3 regions of the Pseudogulbenkiania sp. FW507-F1 genome follow, and region 1 is predicted to be linked to each of the others. Evidence: riboswitches for the same ligand, from Rfam matches in the RefSeq annotation. Region 1 holds a riboswitch; each other region holds the start of a gene.
The links. Region 1 has a riboswitch for glycine ahead of gcvH (glycine cleavage system protein GcvH). Riboswitches for the same ligand answer to the same signal wherever they lie in the genome.

Region 1 (7,546 bases):
GGCGTCCTTCAGGGGGCGCAGGTCGACGATGCACTCGTGTGCCACGCGCCCGTTCGGCCCGGTGTAGAGGATCGGGTAATACGGCGCCAAGCGGCTGGCGATGTAGTTGGCGTTGAGGATCGCCAGCTCGGTGGCGCGCTGCAGCCCTGCCGCCCCCATCAGCGTGATGTAGGTCCAGGTGATCGGCAGGATGCTGGCGCTGCCGAACGGTGCCGCCGACACCGCGCCGCCGCCGGCGAGCCCGCCCTGCCGATGGCCCGGCAGGAACGGCGCCAGATGCGCCTTGACGCCGATCGGGCCGACACCCGGACCGCCACCACCGTGCGGAATGCAGAAGGTCTTGTGCAGGTTGAGGTGCGACACGTCGCCGCCGAAGCTGCCCGGCTGCGCCAGGCCCACCAGCGCGTTCATGTTGGCGCCGTCGATGTAGACCTGGCCGCCGTGCGCGTGCACCACGTCGCAGATCTCGCGCACGCGCTCCTCGAACACGCCGTGGGTGGACGGGTAGGTGATCATGATCGCGGCCAGCTCATGGCTGTGCTGCGCCGCCTTCGCCTTCAGATCATCGACGTCGACGTTGCCGGCGTCGTCGCACTTGACCACCACCACCTGCATGCCGACCATCTGCGCCGAGGCCGGGTTGGTGCCGTGCGCCGAGGAGGGGATCAGGCACACGGTGCGCTGCCCCTCGCCACGGCTGGCGTGATAGGCGCGAATCGCCAACAGGCCCGCGTATTCGCCCTGCGAGCCGGCGTTCGGCTGCAGCGACACCGCGTCGTAGCCGGTCACCGCGCACAGCATCGCCTCCAGCTCCTGCGTCAGCGCACGGTAGCCCTCGGCCTGCTCGGCCGGCGCGAACGGGTGCAGCCTGGCGAACTCGGGCCAGGTGATCGGCAGCATCTCGCTGGTGGCGTTGAGCTTCATGGTGCAACTGCCCAGCGGGATCATGGTGCGATCCAGCGCCAGGTCCTTGTCGGCCAGCGCGCGCAGGTAGCGCAGCATCTGCGTTTCCGAGTGATGGCTGTTGAACACCGGGTGGGTGAGGAAGGCGCTGCCGCGCTTGAGTTGCCCCGGCAGCGCATCCGGCGTGGCCGCCTCCAGCGCGGCAAAATCCGGCACCGGCTTGCCCTGGGCAAAGATCGCCCACAGCGTCGTCACGTCCTCGGCCGTGGTGGTCTCGTCCAGCGCGATACCGAGGCGCTGCGCGTCGATGACACGCAGGTTGATCGAGTAGGAGCGGGCGCCGGCATGCAGCGCAGCGGTCTGCGCGCCGCCGTCGACGGTCAGCGTGTCGAAGCAGTACTCGGTCGGCACGCTGTAGCCGAGCTGGCGCAGGCCGGCCGCCAGGGTCACGGTCAGCCGGTGCACGCGCCGGGCGATGGTGCTCAGCCCCTGCGGGCCATGGTAAGCCGCGTACAGTCCGGCGATGTTGGCCAGCAGCACCTGCGCGGTGCAGATGTTGCTGGTCGCCTTCTCGCGGCGGATATGCTGTTCGCGCGTCTGCATCGCCAGCCGCAGGGCAGGGCGGCCGTGCGCGTCGATCGACACCCCGACCAGACGGCCCGGCATGCTGCGCTTGAAGGCGTCGCGGGTCGCCAGGTAGCCGGCGTGCGGGCCACCGAAGCCGAGCGGCACGCCAAAACGCTGCGTGGTGCCGATCGCCACGTCGGCGCCAAATTCGCCCGGCGGGGTCAGTAGCGTCAGCGCCAGCAAGTCGGCGGCCACCACCGCCAGCGCGCCCTTGGCATGCGCCGCGTCGATTACGCCCTGGTAGTCGTGGATGTCGCCGAACGTGCCCGGATACTGCAGCAGCACGCCAAAGCAGTCGACACCGGCCAGATCGCGGCGCGGGTCACCCACCACCACCTCGATGCCGATCGGCTCGGCGCGGGTGCGGATGATCTCGATCGTCTGCGGATGGCAGTCGGCCGCCACGAAAAACACCGGGCTCTTCGATTTGGCCAGGCGCTGGCAGAAGGTCATCGCCTCGGCCGCCGCCGTGCCTTCATCCAGCATCGAGGCGTTGGCGATCTCCATGCCGGTGAGGTCGGCGATCATGGTCTGGAAATTGAGCAGCGCCTCCAGACGGCCCTGCGAAATCTCCGGCTGGTACGGGGTGTAGGCGGTGTACCAGGCCGGGTTCTCCAGCACGTTGCGCTGGATCACCGGCGGGGTGTGGGTGTCGTGGTAGCCCATGCCGATGAACGACTTGAACACTTTGTTGCGGCTGGCGATGTCGGCCAGCTTGTGCAACGCCTCGGCTTCGGTGCAGCCCGCGGCGAGGGCCAGCGGCTCGTGACGGCGGATCGCCGCCGGCACCACTTGCCGGATGAACTCGTCCAGCGAGCCGACATTCAGTTCAGCCAACATCTCGGCCTGTTCACCGGCATCCGGGCCGATGTGGCGGCGCACGAACAGCTCGCGCTGCGTGAGGGAATCAAACGTAGCCATGACCCATCCCCCTATGCGCCGATGTAGGCGTGGTAGCCGGCGGCATCCATCAACCCGGCCAGTTGCTCCGGGTTGTCGATACGCATGCGGAAGAACCAGCCCGCGCTTTCCGCCGCCTCGTTCACCAGGCTCGGCTCGTCGGCCAGCGCGTCGTTGACGGACACGACGGTGCCATCCACCGGAATTTTGATCTCGCCGGCGGCCTTGACCGATTCGATGGTGGCCGCTTCCTCGCCCTGGGCGAAACGATCGCCCTCCCGGGGCAGCGCCACGTAAACCAGGTCGCCCAGCAAGTTCTGGGCGTAGTCGGTGACGCCAACGGTGGCGCTACCGTCCGCCTCCAGGCGCAGCCATTCGTGGGATTCGGTGTATTTGATGTCGCTCATTGCTCTCTCCTGACAGGGTTGCGTGAAGTGAAACGGGCCAACGCAAGCCTGGAGTACAACGGCGAAAGCAGGGGACGATCGGGGGATCGGCATCCGGACTTTAGCGGGGCATTCCAGGCGGCGTGAGCCTGATGCCCCCTCTGTCCATTTGCCTGAGAGATTACGGACCCGGACGGGAACGCTTTTCCTTCGGCGAGGCCTCGTGGGCCTACTCTCCAGAGAGCTAGTCGATGCGGCAGTCCTTTTGCCTGAGAGTTTCTGGGGCGATTCCCCTTCGGCGCCGCCACATGGCGGTCTCTCCTGTCACATCCCGATAGCTTGATGCCCAATCTAGAGGAGGGGTTCCGGGACTGTCAACAGCAAAACACCCGCGCCGCCGAGGCCAGATACGCGGCACCCGTCGCGCGCCGCCGCCAATAGCTGGCGCAAACCCAGACCAGACGGGCCTCTCGGCATCAAAGGCCCGGCCCGATACTTCGGTATTTGGCGAAGTACATATCTGAACATTGCTATTCAACACTCGCCCCGCAACAGCGGACATGGAGACGCGCGACCGTTCTCGAGGGGGGCGCAACTCCCTCGGGGGAGACTCACCGTCTGCCCAGGTAAAGACCATCGTGAAGACGAGCCGGGCATGAGGTTTCAGCGTTCCATGCATCACGTCAGGTGCGGACAATCCCGAACACCGGGACGGCCTCGTCGCCGTTCGAAAAATTGACACTCTCGGGGAACGGAAAACCGGTGGTGCAGTCTACTCATTCGTCTGTCGAGAGAGCACCCTCGACTCAACTGGAAGGAACCCGATGGCCAAACCACCACGCACCAACCCGGTAGCCAAATTCGCACAACGTCTGCAGCGCTGTGCCACCTTTACAGATCGAAAGAAGCGAGCCAGGCAAGGCTATGCCAAGCATAAGAAACAGGCGGGAAGTTTTACTCTCCCGCCTTTTTTATTGAGCTGGAATCTGGCGTCAGCCACGAGCCCAAAGTCCGATTCCACACGACTCCTGCCCAGCTTGTAATGCCTCGCCTTGCCAACATGGGCAAGGGGCGCTCCATCAAGCCAAGATTTCAGATGCCAGCTATCAGGTCAGGCTGTAGAGCGCCTGAAAACCAACGCGACAAATCACTGCTCTTCACGTGATGTCGCCGATACCGCCTTCTTCAAACTTTCGTACAAATCTGGAAATTGCGTCTTGAGAAGACCAATGACCTCCATGTCCTCACGGTTGATGATGGCAAGGTCAACTTGCTCGATATGCACCAGGCGGAACAGTTCCCGCACCGGGCGCGGCATGTTTCGGCCCGACTCGTAGCGCGACCCTCCAGATTGAGTGACGCCGATCAGGCTCCAGAATTGCACCTGGTTCAGCCCTCGCTTCAGACGAACTTCGCGAGGATGAGGTAGGGCTTTGTGCGATGTCATCATTGGGCTCCTGTTTGTGGGTGCCGCAATGATAAATGGGGAGTGGGTAGCCTCACCTCAGGCAAATTGCAAATATTTGTTAATAAATATGCCATTTATTTAATAACACTCGCCGCAAACACCGTTCCTCGATCGTCCACGCGATACCAAACAAACCGGCCGGCAGCGGCCTCAAGCAAGCTCGCTGGGTGTAACAACGCGGCCTCTACGACAGACCATCCTGGCAACAGGATGAATCAACAAGCGACAAGGCGACGTGTACGACATGGCGGCGGCAAATAGGGCAGAGTCGCCAGGAAAAACACCGGGAGAGCCGCTATCAGACAGCGCGGCCCGATACGGAGAGGGCACGGTTCCTGCCGGGTTTGGAGTGCGGGGCCGAACCCTTGGATGCCCCCCTTAGGCCGGGCCGTTCAATGAGCGGACTCAGTCGCTGGCACGGGTGGGATGAAATTCTCAACCCACTCCTGGAAGGCTTCGGCCGGCATCGGCTTGGCGATGAAGTAGCCCTGTGCATAGTCGCATCCCAGTCGGGACAGTTGCTCCCAGTGCTCCTGGGTTTCAATGCCTTCGGCCACGGTTTTGCGGCCCAAGTCACGCACGAGATCGATGGTGGAGCGCACGATCATCGCCGAGTCTTTGCTGCGGGACATGTTCGCCACGAATGACTGGTCGATCTTGATATAGTCCACCGGCAACTTCTGCAGATAGTTCAATGAAGAATAACCGGTGCCAAAATCGTCGATATAGAGCGGAATGCCCCCAGCGTGCAGGCTATGTAGAATACCAAGCGCCAATTCGGGATCTTCCATGACGGAACTCTCGGTGATTTCCACCTCCAGCCAGCCAGGTCCAATCCCACGGGCAGCCTGCCACAGGCGGATCTTGTCCAACAGACTCTCATCATGCAGACTGCGTGCCGACAGGTTGACGGCAATGGGAACGGCGCAGCCTCGGGCATGCCAGCTTTGCAACAAATCAAGCGTGGCACCAATGACCCACTCCGTCAGTGGGCGAATCAGGCCGGTATGCTCAGCCAAACCAATGAACATGGCGGGTGTCAGCAGGCCAAGCCGCGAATGGTGCCAGCGCACCAGCGCTTCAGCGCCACTCACCCGGCCCGTGGCAAACTCGACCTTGGGCTGCAGGTATACGCGCAGTTCTCCTCCTTCGATAGCCCGCCGCAACTCGCCCACCATGACCAGACGGTCAGCCTGAGCATGGGCCTCTCCAGGGTCGAATACCACATGGCTCAAACCACGCTTCTTGGCCTGATTGACGGCCTTGTCCATGCGGCGAAGCAGATCGTGTGTCGTTGTGCCATGTTCTGGAAACAGGGCAATGCCTGTCTTCGCGCTAACGTCCAAAGCGATGTCGGCCACAGGAAAAGCGCGCGCCAACTCAAGTTCCACGGCTTCGACGGCAGTCAATGCCGCCTGGGCGTCACTGCCGGGCAGGAGCACCGCGAATTCGTCGCCACGTATCCGTGCCACGAGGGCAGTGGCAGGCACGCAGCCCTGTAGTCGAAAACCGAAATCACACAGGATCTGGTCGCCGTAGACAAAGCCCAATGCATCATTGATCTCGCTGAGCCGCTCAATATTGAGTTGCAGCGTGGCAAGCGGTTGCGCCTCTTGCATGCTGGTTCTGAGGGCGGCGGAAAGCGCCTCCTCGAACTGCAGCGCATTGGGCAGCCCGGTCAGCGGATCGTGCCGCATCAAGTGATGCATGGCCGCCTGGGTGCGCTTCTGCTCAACATGGTTCCGTAAAGTGGCAATGCCAAACGCCAGATCTTCGCTCGACTCGGTGAGCAACGCGATTTCGTCAGCACCAAAGGAGTCTGCCTCGGCATCGTAGATGGTCAAGGCGCCGATCACCCGGTTTCCCACGCGCAGAGGGCAGGCCAGTCCTGCCGTCGTGCCGTTTAATAGATCGCCCGGCCACCGGCTATGTGGATCGCTCCCCATATCGCGCACCAATTGCACTTTACCTGTGCGCATCGCCATAGGAGACACGCTCTGGCCACGTTCATCGCCAGCTCCGCCGAGACGCAATTGCGCCAGTGCCTTGAGGCCGCCGGGGTAACCCGCTTCGGCCATCGGCCGCAACCGCGTGTGGTCCTCCTTGTCGCCATACCAGACCACCGCCATGTCATAGCCACCATCGACGACAATGGCGTGGCACATGGCATCGAGCAAGGTCCGCTCCTCATCGGCCCGCAGCATGGCGTGATTGCCCGCGCTGAGCGTCCGGAGGGCTCGCGTGACATGCTCAAGCTCGTGCACCCGTTGTTCCAACTCGACATTCAGCGTCCTGATTCTTTCTTCGGCCAACTTGCGCTCCGTGATGTCCGTTCCTAGCACGTAATAGCCGACAATCAGGCCGCCTGCATCGTACTTGGGCAGGTAGCGGATGGTCTGCCACACCCCGGGGAAAGGCTGCCAGTCGTAGCCCTGCGCCTCACCCTTGAGAACCTTGCCGATGAGGGGCTCGGCGATGGCATAGCGCGCTTCCCCGAGAATCGCTTTAACTTCACATCCGGTGATATCAGTCATCCCGGGAGCAAAGCGCTCCCGGTATTGGTCGTTGACATAGACATACCGCTGCTGTGCATCCACATAGGCGATCAGGGCAGGTACCGAGCTGATGACATTGCGCAAATGGTCCTGGCTGTCATGCCACTGAGCGGTACGTTCCCGCACATGCGACTCCAGCAGGGCATTTTGCGCTCGGATAATCTGCTCGGCATGGCGCTCGGCCGAGACGTCCCGGAAGACCAGAACAACGCCATGCAATGCCCCCTCCGCATTCCGGATAGGTGCCGCACTGTCGGCAATCGGACACTCGCTGCCATCTCGTGCGATCAGCGAGGTGTGCTTGGCCAGCGCCTGGGTTTTCCCCGTTGCCAGTACCGCGGCAACCGGATCCGCGGCTGGCTCACGGGTCTCTTCGTTGATGATGCGAAACACATCCTCCACCGGTCTGCCCACGGCGAGCGAGGCCGGCCAACCGGTCAGCTGCTCGGCCACCAGATTCATCCGGCTAATGCGGCCATCGATATCCGTGGCCAGGACGGCATCGCCGATCGAATCCAGCGTCGTCCTCAGGCTCTCCTCGCTGTCAGCCAGGGCACGCTGGCTCGTTGCCGTCGCATGCCATTGCCGGCGTATCAACACATAGGTGGAAGCAAGCAGGAAAACGAGCAACGCTCCAACCAGCGAGCTGGCCACCACCAGCGTTTGGCGCGCATGCGCATAAGCGGACTCTCGCTGCCTCAGCAATT
Region 2 (7,546 bases), on a different contig from region 1:
CCGAAGAACAGCCCGATGGCGGCAATGAAGTAAGGCTTGGCTACCGCCTGCGAGCGGTATTTCAGCCGGGTGGCGGCGTGTTCCTCCACACCCCGAGGGGTGTCGAGAACCGCCGTGGTCGAGGTACTCATGCGAATCTCCCTAAATCTGACAAGAATTCATCCCGCTCGGCAGCCTTAGCCTTCGATGTTGGGCGGCCAGTTGTTGGTATTGATCTCGGAGCTGTACTTGAGGAAGGCGACCAGGTCGTCCAGTTCGCCGTCGGTCAGATGGAACTGCGGCATCTGGCGACGACCCGGGGCGCCGGTCGGCTGACCCTTGATCCAGGCCTTGATGAACTCCGGTCCGCGGCGCTGGTAGACGTTGCCCAGTTCCGGCGCAAAGTAGGCGCCCTCACCCAACAGGGTGTGGCAGCCGATACAGTTGCGCGTCTCCCAGATGTTCTTGCCGCGCGCGACCTGCTCGGTCAGGTTGACGCGGTTGTCGCGCTTGGGCAGCGCCTGGGTGGTATCGAACGTCAATGCAAGAAACAACAGAAAGAAAAACACCGCCCCACCATAGAAAATATTGCGGGCGGTCGACTTGGTGAAGCTGGCGCTCATACGGCCTCCTATCACATATCACCGGAAACACCCGGTGCCTGGGGTAAACTGTATGGGCGATACATGTTTACGACATTGATGCGAATCAACGATTTCCCGGCCGCGCCATTCCTACACTTGCGCCATTGTCATCGCCTTGCTGCAGGAGTCCGCATGAACCACCCCGCCTCTCCCCCCCTCTCGGCAGCGGCCGCCAGCGCCGCTCAGACCGCCTCCGCCAACGACGACTTTCCCCCCGGCACGGTCTGTCTGATCGGCGCCGGACCGGGTGATCCGGAGCTCATCACGGTCAAGGGACTGGCCCGGTTGCAACGAGCCGAGGTGGTGCTGTACGACCACCTGGTCGACCCCGCCGTGCTGGCACTGGCGTCGCCCTCGGCCTGGCGCATTGACGTCGGCAAGGAAGCCAGCCGCCACACCTTGCCGCAGGGCGAGATCAACGCCCTGCTGATCCGCCAGGCACGCCAGGGCCGGCGCGTGGCGCGCCTCAAGGGCGGCGACCCGTTCCTGTTCGGCCGCGGCGGCGAAGAGGTCCAGGCGCTGGCCGAGGCCGGCATTCCGTGCGAAGTGATCCCCGGCATCACCGCCGCCTGCGGTGCCGCGGCGCGCGGGCTGATCCCGCTCACCCACCGCGACCACGCCCAAGGCGTGAGCTTCGTCACCGGCCACCGCCGCGACGGCGAAGACGAACTCGAGTGGACGCGCCACACCGGCGCCGAGGAAACCCTGGTGATCTACATGGGCCTGGCCGAAGCGGCGCGCATCTGTGCCGAGCTGATGCGCCACGGCCGCCCCGGCACCACCCCCGCCGCCGTGATCGAGCGCGCCACCACGCCGCAGCAGCGCATCGTCAGCGCCGACCTGGCCACCCTGCCGGCACGCATCGCGGCGGCCGGCGTGCGTCCGCCAGCCTTGCTGATCATCGGCGAGGTGGTGCGGCTCTACCCGACGCTGAGCGCCGCCTCAGCCCCCGTGGCAGCCGCGCCGGCATGAGCCTGCCGGCACGCACCGGAAGTGTTGCATCGACCCGACACCGGCCCCGAGCAGGGCCGGCGCGCATCGGCCCGGCGGTAGCGGCTCGGCAGCTCAACAGCCGACCAGTTTCGTCACCAAAGCGACTATTCTCCCCGCCGGCTCCCCGCGTCGGCGGGCACCGCCGACACCCTGCCCGCTGCGCCGCGTCCGTGCCGCCGCCGGCGCGTGACGAATCACGTTGACAGGCTGCGGCGGCATCTCTAGATTCGGCACCAGCCGCGTCAAACATTGCGGGAGAGACCACCTTGAGCGGTGGCGCCGAAGGGGTATCGCCCCAGAAACTCTCAGGCAAAAGAACCGCAATGTCGTTCGGCTCTCTGGAGAGTAGGCCCGTGAGGCCTCGCCGAAGGAAGCATGGCCGGGTGCCCGTCACCCCGCCGTAATCTCTCAGGCAAAAGGACAGAGGGGGCGTCATCTGACCTGTGTCGGATGGGGACCCGCGTCCGTGCCGTTGCACCCGCCCTTTACCCCTTCCCTCGCCCGTGCGGGCCACAGGTCGACACCAACGACCGGGCACGCGGCGGCCGCCATTGGCCGCCGGCCCTGCAACAACAAGGACAGCACATGTTTACCCAGGATATGCAGATTGCCGGCTTCGACGACGCCCTGTGGAACGCGCTGGAGGCCGAGCGCCAGCGCCAGGAAGATCACATCGAGCTGATCGCCTCCGAAAACTACACCAGCCCGCGCGTGATGCAGGCGCAGGGCTCGCAACTCACCAACAAATATGCCGAAGGCTACCCCGGCAAGCGCTACTACGGCGGCTGCGAGCACGTCGACGTGGTCGAGCAGCTCGCCATCGACCGCGCCAAGCAGCTGTTCGGCGCCGACTACGCCAACGTGCAGCCGCACTCCGGCTCGCAGGCCAACGCCGCCGTCTACATGGCGCTCTTGGAACCGCACGACACCGTGCTGGGCATGAGCCTGGCGCACGGCGGCCATCTCACCCACGGCGCCAAGGTCAACTTCTCCGGCAAGATCTACAACGCGGTACAGTACGGCCTCAACCCGGACACCGGCGAGATCGACTACGACGAAGTGCAAAGGTTGGCCGAAGAACACAAGCCGAAGATGATCGTGGCCGGCTTCTCCGCCTACTCCCTGGTGCTCGACTTCGCCCGCTTCCGCGAAATCGCCGACAGCGTCGGTGCCTACCTGTTCGTCGACATGGCGCACGTCGCCGGCCTGGTCGCCGCCGGGCTCTACCCGAACCCGGTGCCGTTCGCCGACGTCGTCACCACCACCACCCACAAGACCCTGCGCGGCCCGCGCGGCGGCCTGATCCTGTGCAAGAGCAACCCGGAGCTGGAGAAGAAGTTCAACTCGCTGGTGTTCCCCGGCATCCAGGGCGGCCCGCTGATGCACGTCATCGCCGCCAAGGCGGTGGCCTTCCTCGAGGCGCAGCAGCCGGAATTCAAGGCCTACCAGCAACAGGTCATCGCCAACGCCCGCGCCATGGTCACGGTGTTCCAGAACCGCGGTTACAGCGTGGTGTCCAACAAGACGGACGACCACCTGTTCCTGCTGTCGCTGATCAGCCAGGGGCTGACCGGCAAGGCGGCTGACGCGGCACTGGGCGCGGCGCACATCACGGTGAACAAGAACGCCGTGCCGAACGACCCGCAAAGCCCGTTCGTCACCAGCGGCATCCGCATCGGCACCCCGGCCGTCACCACGCGCGGCTTCAAGGAAGCCGAAGTGGAGCGCGTGGCCGGCTGGATCTGCGACATCCTCGACGACATCGAGAACCCGGCGGTGATCGAGCGCGTCAAGCACCAGGTGGCCGAGCTGTGCGCAGCTTTCCCGGTGTACCGCGGCTAAGAACCCGCCTCACGATCGGTCGCGCACGCCGCAGGATGGGGGCAATTCAGAGGAACCCATCATCGATGGATTTCCCATCCTGCGATGAGGACAATGCCAACAGCCCTCTCGGAAACGTGGCAGGATCGTGACCCTTGATCAAGTTTTACCCCGGCCGGAAACGGCCGGGGGTTGTCTCCCGAATTCATCAGGCCCCCGCCTAGCGGGGTGCCGTAGCAAGAGAAGCAACCATGGCAATCAGCGTCTTTGACCTGTTCAAGATCGGTATCGGCCCGTCCAGTTCGCACACCGTGGGGCCGATGCGTGCCGCGCGCCAGTTCGTCGCCCGGCTGGAGAAGGACGGCCTGCTGGAAAGAGTGGCCAGCGTGCGCAGCGAGCTGTTCGGCTCACTCGGCGCCACCGGCAAGGGCCACGGCTCGGACGTGGCGGTACTGCTCGGCCTGCAGGGCGAACTACCGGACGAAGTCGACACCGACGCGGTGCCGGCCATGGTGGCAGCAATCCGCAGCAACAAACGGCTGTCGCTGCTCGGCCAGCACGAAGTGGTGTTCACCGAGCCGGAGCACCTGGTGCTGCACAAGCGCAAGTCGCTGCCCTTCCACCCCAACGGCATGACCTTCGAGGCCCGCGACGACGCCGGCAACGTGCTCGACAAGCGCGCCTACTACTCGGTAGGTGGTGGCTTCGTGGTGGACGAGGCGGCGGTGGAGGCCGGCTTCGTGCCGCCCGGCGCCACCGAGCTGCGCCATCCCTTCAACAACGCCGCCGAGCTGCTGGCGCTGTGCAAGGAGCACAACAAGCCGATCAGCCAGATCATGCTGGAGAACGAACTGGCCTGGCGTAGCGAGGAAGAAGTGCGCGCCGGCCTGCTCAACATCTGGCACGTGATGCAGGCGTGCGTGAAACGCGGCTGCGCCCACGAAGGCATCCTGCCCGGCGGCATGAAAGTCAAGCGCCGCGCCGCCGATATGCACCGCAAGCTGCTGGCGGCGCCCGAGGCCAGCCTGCGCGACCCGCTCACGGTGATCGACTGGGTCAACCTCTACGCGCTGGCGGTAAACGAAGAGAACGCCGGCGGCGGCCGCGTGGTGACCGCGCCGACCAACGGCGCGGCCGGCATCGTGCCGGCGGTGCTGCACTACTATTCCCGCTTCGTGCCCGGCGCCAATGAAGACGGCGTGGTGCGCTTCCTGTTGACGGCCGGCGCCATCGGCATCCTGTTCAAGCTCAACGCCTCGATCTCGGGGGCGGAAGTCGGCTGCCAGGGCGAAGTCGGCTCGGCCTGTTCGATGGCAGCGGGCGGGTTGGCCGAAGTGATGGGTGGCACCCCGGAGCAGGTGGAAAACGCCGCCGAGATCGGCATGGAACACAATCTCGGCCTCACCTGCGACCCGGTGGGCGGCCTGGTGCAGGTGCCCTGCATCGAACGCAACGCCATGGCCTCGGTCAAGGCCATCAACGCGGTGCGCATGGCGCTGCGCGGCGACGGCCAGCACTTCGTCTCGCTCGACCGCGTCATCAAGACCATGCGCGACACCGGTCGCGACATGAGCACCAAGTACAAGGAAACCGCCCGCGGCGGCCTGGCCGTGAACATTGTCGAGGTGCCGGTCAACATCGTGGAATGCTGACCGCGTGCCCTCGGCACCCTTCCTCTGACGTCCCTTCCCCCGCTCGCCGGGGGGTCTTTTTTTGTCTGGCCCGCCTCAGCGATACAGCGCCGGAAACGCGCGGCGCAGGGCGTCGAGCTTGGGCAGATCGTTGATCACGATGTAAGGGTTGTCCGGGTGCAGCGCCAGGAAGTTCTGGTGGTAACCCTCGGCCGGATAGAACGCCTTGAGCGGCACCACCTGGGTGACGATGGGTTGGCCGAACACGCGCGCCTTGTCCAGCTGCGCGATATAGGCCTGCGCCACCTGTTTCTGGCCGGCGTCGGCATAGAAGATCGCCGAGCGGTACTGCGTGCCGTGGTCCGGCCCCTGTCGGTTCAGCTCGGTCGGATCGTGCGCCACCGCGAAGAACACCTGCAACAGCTGGCCGTACGATACCTTGGCGGAGTCGTAGGTGATCTTCACCGATTCGGCGTGGCCGGTGGTCCCGCTGCTGACGGTCTCGTACTGGGCGCTGGCGGCGCTGCCGCCCGAGTAGCCCGAGACCACGCTGGTGACGCCCTTGACGTGCTTGAACACCGCGTCGACACCCCAGAAGCAGCCACCGGCGAGCACGGCGACCTGGCTGCCGTGCACGGGGAGAGGCACGCCGGCAAAGGCTGGCACGGTCTGGGCACGAGCCGGCGCCAGCAGGCCGCTGCCGACCGACAGCACCAACAACAGGGTACGGATGCGAATCATGGTCTTCCTCCTCAGCAAGTGGGATGGGAACGTGACGCCGGGCGCCGCCGGCAAAACCCTGCTGGCGTCGTTGCCCGCGTGCGAATCCTTAGGTTCACCCAGCAAGCTTTTGCCGCACGACGTGTACCGTAGCGTCGCAAAAACGTCGGCCAAGTCGCGTTTTCTGCCAGCGCCCGCCCGGCCAGGAACGTGGCACCGGTTTTGTCAGCGCCGTTTAGCCGAAGGTAAACGCGAACGCCTGCACCCCGGCGTCGAGAAACTCGATCTGGAAGGTGCGTTCCCGTGCACCTGCCTGCTGACGCACCAGCTGGTACAGCCGGTTGCCGTCGACTGTACCGCTGCCGTCAGCACCGACGTCGGCACCGTGGTCGGCTCCCGGTGCCGCACCATCGAGCGTGACGCGGAAGCGCACCGGCGAGCCAGGCGGATTACCCAGCACCAGATGCAGGTCGCGGCCGCGGAAGCGATAGACGATGGCCCCCTGCGGGCGCGCCAACGTGGCCGATTCGCCCCCCACCTTCCAGCGGCCAGCGAGCCCCCATTGGTTGAGCACTGGAGCAGGCGGCACCGAATACAGGGCGACACGATCCGGCCGGAAGCGCTCGGGCGAAGCGAAATGCTCGGCGCGTTCACTGCCGATATAGGTTTCCGGCGAGACATTGACGTCGCCACCACCGGCCGCCATCACGCCCTGGGCGGGCAACGGCAGCACCCGGGCCATCGGGCCGGACACCTTGGAGTGGGCCTCCGCCAGCAACTGGCGGATCGCCGCTGCGGTGTGGGCGTAGTCGCCCTCGCCGAAGGTGTGGTCGCGTACCCGGCCCTGGGCATCGATCAGGTAGTGCGCCGGCCAGTACTGGTTGTGGTAGGCGTTCCAGATGGAGAAATCGTTGTCCATCGCCACCGGGTAAGGGATGCCGAGGTCGCGGATGGCTTTGCGCACATTGCCCTCGTCGCGTTCGAAGGCGAACTCCGGGGCGTGCACGCCGATGATCACCAGCCCCTGGCCCTGATATCGGTCCCACCACGACTTCAGATAGGGCAAGGTGCGCAGGCAGTTGATGCAGGAGTAGGTCCAGAAATCCACCAGCACCACCTTGCCACGCAACGAGGCCAGGCTCAGCGGCGGCGAATTGAGCCAGCGCGTGGCCCCGGTGAGCGCCGGCGCCGGCCCTTCGTCCGCCAGTTTGAGGGTGCCCGCCACCGGCATCACGCCCGCGTTCGGCGCAGGCGCGACGGGCGGCGTGGCGCGAGCCGACAGCGTGTTGATCAGCGCCTGCTCGGTGCGGGCGGTGCTGGCGTAGGAGATTTTTGCGAGATATTGGGTGTCCAGCCCGAGCGCGATCGCCGTCACCCCGGCCAGTACCGCGACGCCGAGCCCGCGCCGGATCCACTCCTCGGCTCCCAGGCCGCGCTTCATCAGCCGGAAGAGACGGCTGCCGGCGAACAGCGCCCCGGCCAGCGAGGTGCCGGCACCGGCGGCAAAGGCCAACAGCAGCAGCGCCGTGTGCGCGTTGGCACCGTTCAGCGCGGCGCCGGCCAGCACCAGCCCCAGGATCGGCCCGGCGCACGGCGCCCACAGAAAGCCGATTGCGACGCCCAGCAACAGCGCACCCTTGACGCTGCCCTGGTGCTCGGCCTGCTGCTGCAATTGTCCGCCCAGCCGTACCAGCGGCCGCATCACGCGCTCGGCCAGCGCCGGCAGCAGCAGGGTCAGCCCCAGTAGCGCCATCAGCA
Region 3 (7,546 bases), on a different contig from region 1:
GCATCAGCATGTGCCAGGCGGGGTGGAACTCCACCTCGTCGAGCCGAAAGCCCTGAGCGTCGAAGCCGTGCAGCAAGGGGGGATAGCGGTTGGCGAGCCGACCCAGCTCGAAGCTGCCACGCCGCCCCAGCAGCGCGCCGCAGTCGAACAGCGGCTCGCGCGCCCACGCCGCGCCCTCGCGCACCACCCCTTCCTGCAAGGCGACATCGCTGCTGAAGAGGTTGTAGTCGACCAGAGGCGGCGGCTGGTTCAAGACTTCGCGGGCAGACGGGGGCATGCGGATTCTCCTGGCGGAGCACGCTGGCCGAGGGTGCGCCGGCCACCATGTCCTTTTGCAGCCTAGACCCGCCACCCGCCCCCGGCAAGCAACAGACCGGCAAACAAAAACGGCTCCCCGCGATGGGGAGCCGTTTGCCGTCAAAGGTTGGCCGAAGCGGTGCGACACACCGGCTCCGACAGCGCCTGACGCTTACTCGTACTCTTCGACCGACGGGCAGCTGCACACCAGGTTGCGGTCGCCGTAGACGTCGTCGATGCGGTTCACGCTCGGCCAGAACTTGTTGTCCAGCACGTACGGCAGCGGGAAGAAGGCTTCTTCGCGGCTGTACGGGCGGGTCCACTCGCCGGCGATGTCGGCCTTGCTGTGCGGCGCGTTCACCAGCGGGTTGTTGTTCAACGGCCAGACACCGTTCTGCACCTTGTCGATTTCCTGGCGGATGGCCACCATCGCGGCGATGAAGTGGTCCAGTTCGGCCTTGGATTCGGACTCGGTCGGCTCGATCATCAGCGTGCCCGCAACCGGGAAGCTCATGGTCGGGGCGTGGAAGCCGTAGTCCATCAGCCGCTTGGCCACGTCCACCTCGGTGATGCCGGAGGCGGCCTTGAGCGGACGCAGGTCGATGATGCACTCGTGCGCCACACGGCCGTTGCGGCCGGTGTACAGCACCGGGTAGTGCGCCGACAGGTTCTTCATCAGGTAGTTGGCGTTCAACAGCGCCATCTCGGTGGCGTGCTTCATGCCTTCCGCGCCCATCATGCGGATGTACATGAAGGAGATCGGCAGGATCGACGCGGAACCGAACGGTGCCGCGGCAACCGCGCTCTGGCCGGCCACGGCGCCCGGTACTTCGGACACCACGTGGTTGGCCATGAACGGCGCCAGGTGCGACTTCATGCCGATCGGGCCCATGCCCGGGCCGCCGCCGCCGTGCGGGATGCAGAAGGTCTTGTGCAGGTTCATGTGCAGCACGTCGGCACCGATGTCGGCCGGGCGGGTCAGGCCCACCTGCGCGTTCATGTTGGCGCCGTCCATGTACACCTGGCCGCCGGCCGCGTGCACGATCTCGCAGATTTCCTTGATGCCTTCCTCGAACACGCCGTGGGTGGACGGGTAGGTGATCATCAGCGCGCCCAGGTTGGCCGCGTGCTGCTCGGCCTTGGCACGGAGATCGGCCATGTCCACGTTGCCGTTGTCGTCGGTCTTCACCACCACCACCTGCATGCCCAGCATCTGCGCGGTAGCCGGGTTGGTGCCGTGCGCGGATTGCGGGATCAGGCAGACGTTACGGTGCGCTTCACCACGGCTGGCGTGGAAGCGGCGGATCGCCAGGATACCGGCGTATTCGCCCTGCGCGCCGGAGTTTGGCTGCATCGAGATAGCGTCGAAGCCGGTGATGGCCAGCAGCTGCTGTTGCAGCGCCTCGATCATTTCCAGATAGCCGGCGGCCTGATCGCGCGGGGCGAACGGGTGCATGTTGGCGAATTCCGGCCAGGTGATCGGGATCATCTCGCTGGTGGCGTTGAGCTTCATGGTGCAGCTGCCGAGGCTGATCATGGAGTGGTTCATCGCCAGGTCGCGGTTTTCCAGCTTCTTGAGATAGCGCAGCATCTCGTGTTCGCTGTGGTGGGTGTTGAACACCGGGTGCGACAGGATGGCGGATTCGCGCTTCAACGCGGCCGGGATGGCGTCGGCAGCGGCGGCATCCAGTGCGGCAACGTCGGCCGGCTTGCCGGTGAAGATTTCGATCAGCTGAGCCAGGTCGGCTTCGCTGGCAGCTTCGTGGAAAGCCACGCCCAGCACGCCGTTGCCGGCGTCACGCAGGTTGATGCCGGCAGCCAGCGCGGCGGCATAGACCTTGGCCGCATCCGCGCCCAGCTCGACCTGTACGGTGTCGTAGAAGCGGTCGAACACCAGCTTGCCACCAGCCGCCTTCACCGCGTGGGCGAAGATGGCCGCCAGGCGGTGGATGCGGGCGGCGATGCGCTTCACGCCCTCGGCGCCGTGGTACACGGCGTACATGCCGGCGATGTTGGCCAGCAGCACCTGCGAGGTACAAATATTGGAGTTGGCCTTCTCGCGGCGGATGTGCTGCTCGCGGGTCTGCAGCGCCATGCGCAGCGCGGTCTTGCCCTTGGCATCGACCGACACGCCGATGATGCGGCCCGGAGCGGAGCGCTTCATCTCGTCCTTGAACGCGAAGTAGGCGGCGTGCGGGCCACCGAAGCCCATCGGCACGCCAAAGCGCTGGGTGTTGCCCACCGCCACGTCGGCGCCCATTTCGCCCGGCGACTTCAGCGCCACCAACGCCATCACGTCGGCCGCGACGATGGCCAGCGCGCCCTTGGCCTTGACCGCGGCGATGTACGGGGTCAGGTCCAACAGTTCGCCGGATTCGCCCGGGTACTGGAACAGCGCGCCGAAGTAGTCGCCGTTGCCGGCCTCTTCCGGATGGCCCAGCACCAGTTCGAAGCCGAAGTACTCGGCACGGGTCTTCATCACGTCCAGCGTCTGCGGCAGCACGCGGCTGTCGACGAAGAACTGCTCGGACTTGGACTTGGACACGCGGCGCGCCATAGCCATGGCTTCGGCGGCGGCAGTGGCTTCGTCCAGCAGCGAGGCGTTGGCGATTTCCAGCCCGGTGAGATCGATGATCATCTGCTGGAAATTCAGCAGCGCTTCCAGGCGGCCCTGGGCGATTTCGGCCTGGTACGGGGTATAGGCGGTGTACCAGCCCGGGTTTTCCAGCACGTTGCGCAGGATCACACCCGGGGTGAGCACCGGGTAGTAACCCAGGCCGATGAAGGATTTGTTCACCACGTTCTTGCTGGCGACCGCTTTCAGGTCGGCCAGCGCGTCGGCTTCACGCTGCGCCGGCGGCAGGTCCAGCGCGCGGTTGAAGCGGATGTTGGCCGGTACGGTCTGGGCCACCAGGTCCTCGAAGGAGCCGGCGCCGACGTAGGCCAGCATCTCGGCCTTCTCGGTCTCGCACGGGCCGATATGGCGTTCGATGAATTCGTTGTGGTTAAACAGGGTAGAGAGTGTCATGTTGCAAGTATCCGGATGCAAGAGGACTATGGGCCGGCGCCGCCGGCCCCATAAAAACAAAAGCCTCGCGCCCTGGGACGCGAGGCCGGTTCGGCTCGATCAGGCGCCGATTTCCTGGGCGTACTGTTCGGCGTTGAGCAGCTTGTCGAGGTCGGCGACGTTGCTCGGCTTGACCTTGAAGAACCAGCCCTGGCCGTACGGCTCGCTGTTGGCCAGTTCCGGCGCGGCTTCCAGTTCACCGTTCACGGCCACCACTTCGCCTTCGATCGGCGCGTACACGTCGGAAGCGGCCTTCACCGACTCCACCACGCCAGCCTGTTCGCCGTCACCCAGCACGGCACCCACTTTCGGCAGCTCGACGAACACGATGTCGCCCAGCAGTTCCTGGGCATGTTCGGTAATGCCCACGGTCACGGTGCCGTCTGCTTCCAGGCGCAGCCATTCGTGGCTGGATACGTATTTCAATTCGGCGGGGATTTGGCTCATTACTGCATCTCCAATGTAGAAAAGGTTGATGACGGGGCCTTGCCGCCCCGTCCGGAAGCGGGCCTGGCCCGCCTCCACTCAGTCCGGATACTCGGCTTAATTAAAGACTTTTTTGCCGTTGCGAACAAACGGCATCTTGACCACGCGCACCTCGGTCAGCGTGCCGCGCAGATCGACCTGGGCGGTCTCGCCGGTCGCAGCCGGTACGCGGGCGATGGCGATGGAATGCTTCAGCGTCGGCGAGAAAGTGCCGCTGGTGATGACGCCTTCGCCGGCGCCCTCGACCACCACCTTCTGCCCCTCGCGCAGCACGCCGCGCCCTTCCAGCACCAGGCCGACCTGCTTCATCGCGACGCCGGCGGCTTTCTGCGCTTCCAGCGCCTGACGGCCGATGAAGTCGCGCTCGGCCGGTTCCCAGGCGATGGTCCAGCCCATCCCGGCCGCCAGCGGCGACACGGTCTCGTCCATGTCGTGGCCGTACAGGTTCATGCCGGCTTCGAGACGCAGCGTGTCGCGCGCGCCCAAACCGATCGGCGCCACGCCGGCCGCCAGCAATTCGCGGAAGAAGGCCGGCGCCTCGGTGGCCGGCACCATGATTTCCAGGCCGTCTTCGCCGGTATAGCCGGTTCGCGCAAAGAACCAGTCGCCTGCAGGCAAGCCCTGGAAGATTTTCAGAGATTTAATAGCGTCTGCCAGCGTCGGCTTCACCGAGCACACTTTGGCAATGGCGTTGGGGCCTTGCACGGCCAGCATGGCCAGATCGCGACGCACCTTCAGCGTCACATCGAAACCGGCTTTCTGCTGCTCCATCCAGGCCAGGTCCTTGTCGGTGGTACCGGCGTTGACCACCATGCGGTAGCCGTACGAAGTCAGATAGACGATCAGGTCGTCCACCACGCCGCCGTCGGCGTTGAGCATGCCGGAATACAGTGCCTTGCCCTCGAAGCCCAGCTTGGCGACGTCGTTGGCGATCAGCTTCTGCAGCCAGGCCTTGGCGTCCGCACCGGTGATGTCGATCACGGTCATGTGGGAGACATCGAACATGCCGGCGTCGCTGCGCACCTGCTCGTGCTCTTTCAGCTGCGAGCCATAATGGATGGGCATTTCCCAGCCGGCAAAATCGACCATCTTGGCGCCGGCGGCGAGGTGTTCGTCAAACAGGGGGGTACGTTTCGGGGCCGTCATGCGGAGTCCTTCAGGGTGCGTTCATCCTTCTATACACCCCTCTGTCCCTACACCTGAGATTTTCCGACTGGTGCAGCACCAGCCGTTAGCCCCTTCGGTGGGCGCCTGGAACCAGGCGCCGCTCTCCAGATTCGGCGGGCCGCCCATGGAACGACGGCCCGATCCTCGCAGTCCTTTTGCCTGAGCGATTGCGGGTGCACTTGCGCCTTCGGCGGCGGCCGGCTTGCGCGGCCACTCTCTCCTGCTAGATGGGGCAAGATTATCGGCGCTGGCCGCCGGTCTGGCAAGCCGCACGCGGCTGCATGCCGCGATTATGTAGGCGCAGCGCCACGTTACTTCCCCACACAATAACCAACAGCAGCCCTTCCCCGACCAAGTTGGCCGAAGCCCGGCTCACACCGTCACCGGCCCGGCCGGCACCTTGTCCAATGACCAATGCCCGCGCGCCCAGGCCCACAACTCGGCCAGGCTGCCGCATTCGTTCGGCGGCACATGCCCGAGGCGCTGCAACGCACGGCGCAGCTCCGCTGCCGCTGCCGCCGGGGCAATCGCCGGCGCCAGCGTCTGCTTGGACAGCTTCTCGCCGGCCGCGTTGACCATCAGCGGCAAGTGGCAGTAACTCGGGGTAGACACTCCCAGCGCCCGCTGCACGGCGATCTGGCGCGGCGTCGACACCAAGAGGTCGGCGCCGCGCACGATATCGGTGACGCCCTGCGCGGCATCGTCCACCACCACCGCCAGCTGGTAGGCCCAGAAGCCGTCGGCACGCAGCAGCACGAAATCGCCAATGTCGCGCTCCAGATCCTGGCGGTACTCGCCCTGCAAGCGATCGACGAACACCGTCTCGCCCGGTGCCACGCGTAGCCGCCAGGCACGGCCGGCGCGCCCCGCCACGCAGCCGTTGCGGCAGGTTCCCGGGTAGACGTAGCCGTCCACCCCGCGGCGAGCGTGTGCCGCGATCTCCTTGCGCGTACAGCCACAGGCGTACGCCAGGCCATCGCGGGTCAGCTGGTCCAGCGCGGCGCGGTACAGCTCGTGGCGCCGGCTCTGGTATTCCACTGCGCCATCCCACTCGAAACCCAGCGCCTCGAGCGTCTGCAGGATGGCCGAAGCAGCGCCGGCCACCTCGCGCGGCGGGTCGAGGTCCTCCATACGCAACAGCCAGACGCCGCCGCGCGTGCGCGCCTCCAGATAGCTGCCGACGGCGGTGGTCAACGAACCGGCATGCAATAAACCGGTCGGACTGGGGGCAAAACGGCCACGATAGGGCAAGGAGGGAACGAAGCCAGACATCATCGGAAAACAGCCGGGAAAATCAAACGATGGCAAAATTGGCTAGACTGTTGAGTGTCAGCGCCCAAATCGCCAAAGGAAAATGCAATGGCCTACGTTGTAACCGAAGCTTGTATCAAATGCAAATACACCGACTGCGTCGATGTCTGTCCGGTCGACTGCTTCCATGAAGGCCCCAATTTCCTCGCCATCGACCCGGACGAATGCATCGATTGCACCCTGTGCGTCGCCGAGTGCCCGGTCGAAGCGATCTACGCCGAAGACGACGTACCGGCCGACCAGTTGCATTTCATCGAGATCAACGACCGGCTGTCCAAAGTCTGGCCGGTGATCGCCGCCAAGAAGGACCCCCTGCCGGATCACGAAGACTGGGCCAAGGTCACCGGCAAGACCCAGTACCTGGAAGAATAATTAAGGGGCCATCAGGCAAAACCCTGCTGGCGTTATTGCACTCGCATGCGAATCCTTCGCCGGACAAATCCCTGCGTGCCAATCTTTGAATTGGCTCAGCGATAGATTTGCACGCAGAGATTGGCCCGGCAAGCCCTTGCCATCCTGCCTGTACGGTGCACACACCACGACCAGTGCCCATAGCCGTGATCGCGGGGACGGCAAGCGGCTCGGCTCACGCCAGCGGTAGCCGCACCTCGAAGCAGGCGCCCCCGCCCTCGCGGTTGCCCGCACACACGCTGCCGTGCAGTTCCTCCACCACTTTCTTGACGATGGCGAGCCCCAGCCCGGTCCCCCCGGAGCGCGTGGTAAAGAACGGTTCGAACACCCGCTCCAGCAACTCGTCGCCCAGCCCCGGGCCCTCGTCGACCACGCACAGCCGCACTGCGCCGCCCTCCAGCCGGGCGCCCAGCACCACGCACTGGCCTTCTACGGAAAAGTGCAGCGCGTTCTCCAGCAGATTGACCAGGATGCCCACCAGCGCCTTGCGGTCTCCCGCCACCCGCACCGGCTCGCCCAGCGCAAAGTCACAGTCCAGCCGCACCGCCCGCGCGGCGTAATGAGGCTGCACCACGGCACGGACTTCTTCCAGCAACCCGGCCACGTCCAGCAGCTCGAGCTCGCTCACCTGCCCCCTGACGAAGCTCAGCATGTTCTGGATCAGCCCTTCCAGCGCCTTCAAACGAGCCAGGCTCTTGTCGATGAAGCGCTCTCGCTCCGCCTCCCCCAGGCTGGGCTGGCGCAAGTTGGCGGTGTAGAGCATGGCGGTCGCCAGCGGAGTACGCAGCTGATGCGCCAGCGACGCCG

Region 2: another riboswitch for glycine. It lies ahead of glyA (serine hydroxymethyltransferase); the one in region 1 lies ahead of gcvH (glycine cleavage system protein GcvH).
Region 3: another riboswitch for glycine. It lies ahead of gcvT (glycine cleavage system aminomethyltransferase GcvT); the one in region 1 lies ahead of gcvH (glycine cleavage system protein GcvH).

Annotation. Positions count from the first base shown of each region.
Region 1 covers NZ_JBYSWM010000004.1:101,802-109,347, forward strand. Annotated here, with positions in the region: gene gcvP (aminomethyl-transferring glycine dehydrogenase) at 1-2,451, opposite strand, end outside; gene gcvH (glycine cleavage system protein GcvH) at 2,463-2,837, opposite strand; glycine riboswitch at 3,064-3,150, opposite strand; gene AC3WG5_RS04000 (DUF7230 family protein) at 3,641-3,859, shown strand; gene AC3WG5_RS04005 (helix-turn-helix domain-containing protein) at 3,964-4,263, opposite strand; gene AC3WG5_RS04010 (EAL domain-containing protein) at 4,677-7,546, opposite strand, start outside.
Region 2 covers NZ_JBYSWM010000028.1:2,085-9,630, reverse strand. Annotated here, with positions in the region: gene AC3WG5_RS15765 (cbb3-type cytochrome c oxidase subunit I) at 1-131, opposite strand, end outside; gene AC3WG5_RS15760 (c-type cytochrome) at 177-602, opposite strand; gene cobA (uroporphyrinogen-III C-methyltransferase) at 756-1,595, shown strand; glycine riboswitch at 1,859-1,947, shown strand; gene glyA (serine hydroxymethyltransferase) at 2,202-3,458, shown strand; gene AC3WG5_RS15745 (L-serine ammonia-lyase) at 3,689-5,089, shown strand; gene msrA (peptide-methionine (S)-S-oxide reductase MsrA) at 5,165-5,809, opposite strand; gene AC3WG5_RS15735 (cytochrome c biogenesis protein DipZ) at 6,024-7,546, opposite strand, start outside.
Region 3 covers NZ_JBYSWM010000025.1:36,065-43,610, forward strand. Annotated here, with positions in the region: gene AC3WG5_RS15170 (isovaleryl-CoA dehydrogenase) at 1-277, opposite strand, end outside; gene gcvP (aminomethyl-transferring glycine dehydrogenase) at 470-3,325, opposite strand; gene gcvH (glycine cleavage system protein GcvH) at 3,425-3,811, opposite strand; gene gcvT (glycine cleavage system aminomethyltransferase GcvT) at 3,908-4,996, opposite strand; glycine riboswitch at 5,028-5,135, opposite strand; glycine riboswitch at 5,155-5,250, opposite strand; gene gluQRS (tRNA glutamyl-Q(34) synthetase GluQRS) at 5,390-6,292, opposite strand; gene fdxA (ferredoxin FdxA) at 6,377-6,700, shown strand; gene AC3WG5_RS15200 (sensor histidine kinase) at 6,915-7,546, opposite strand, start outside.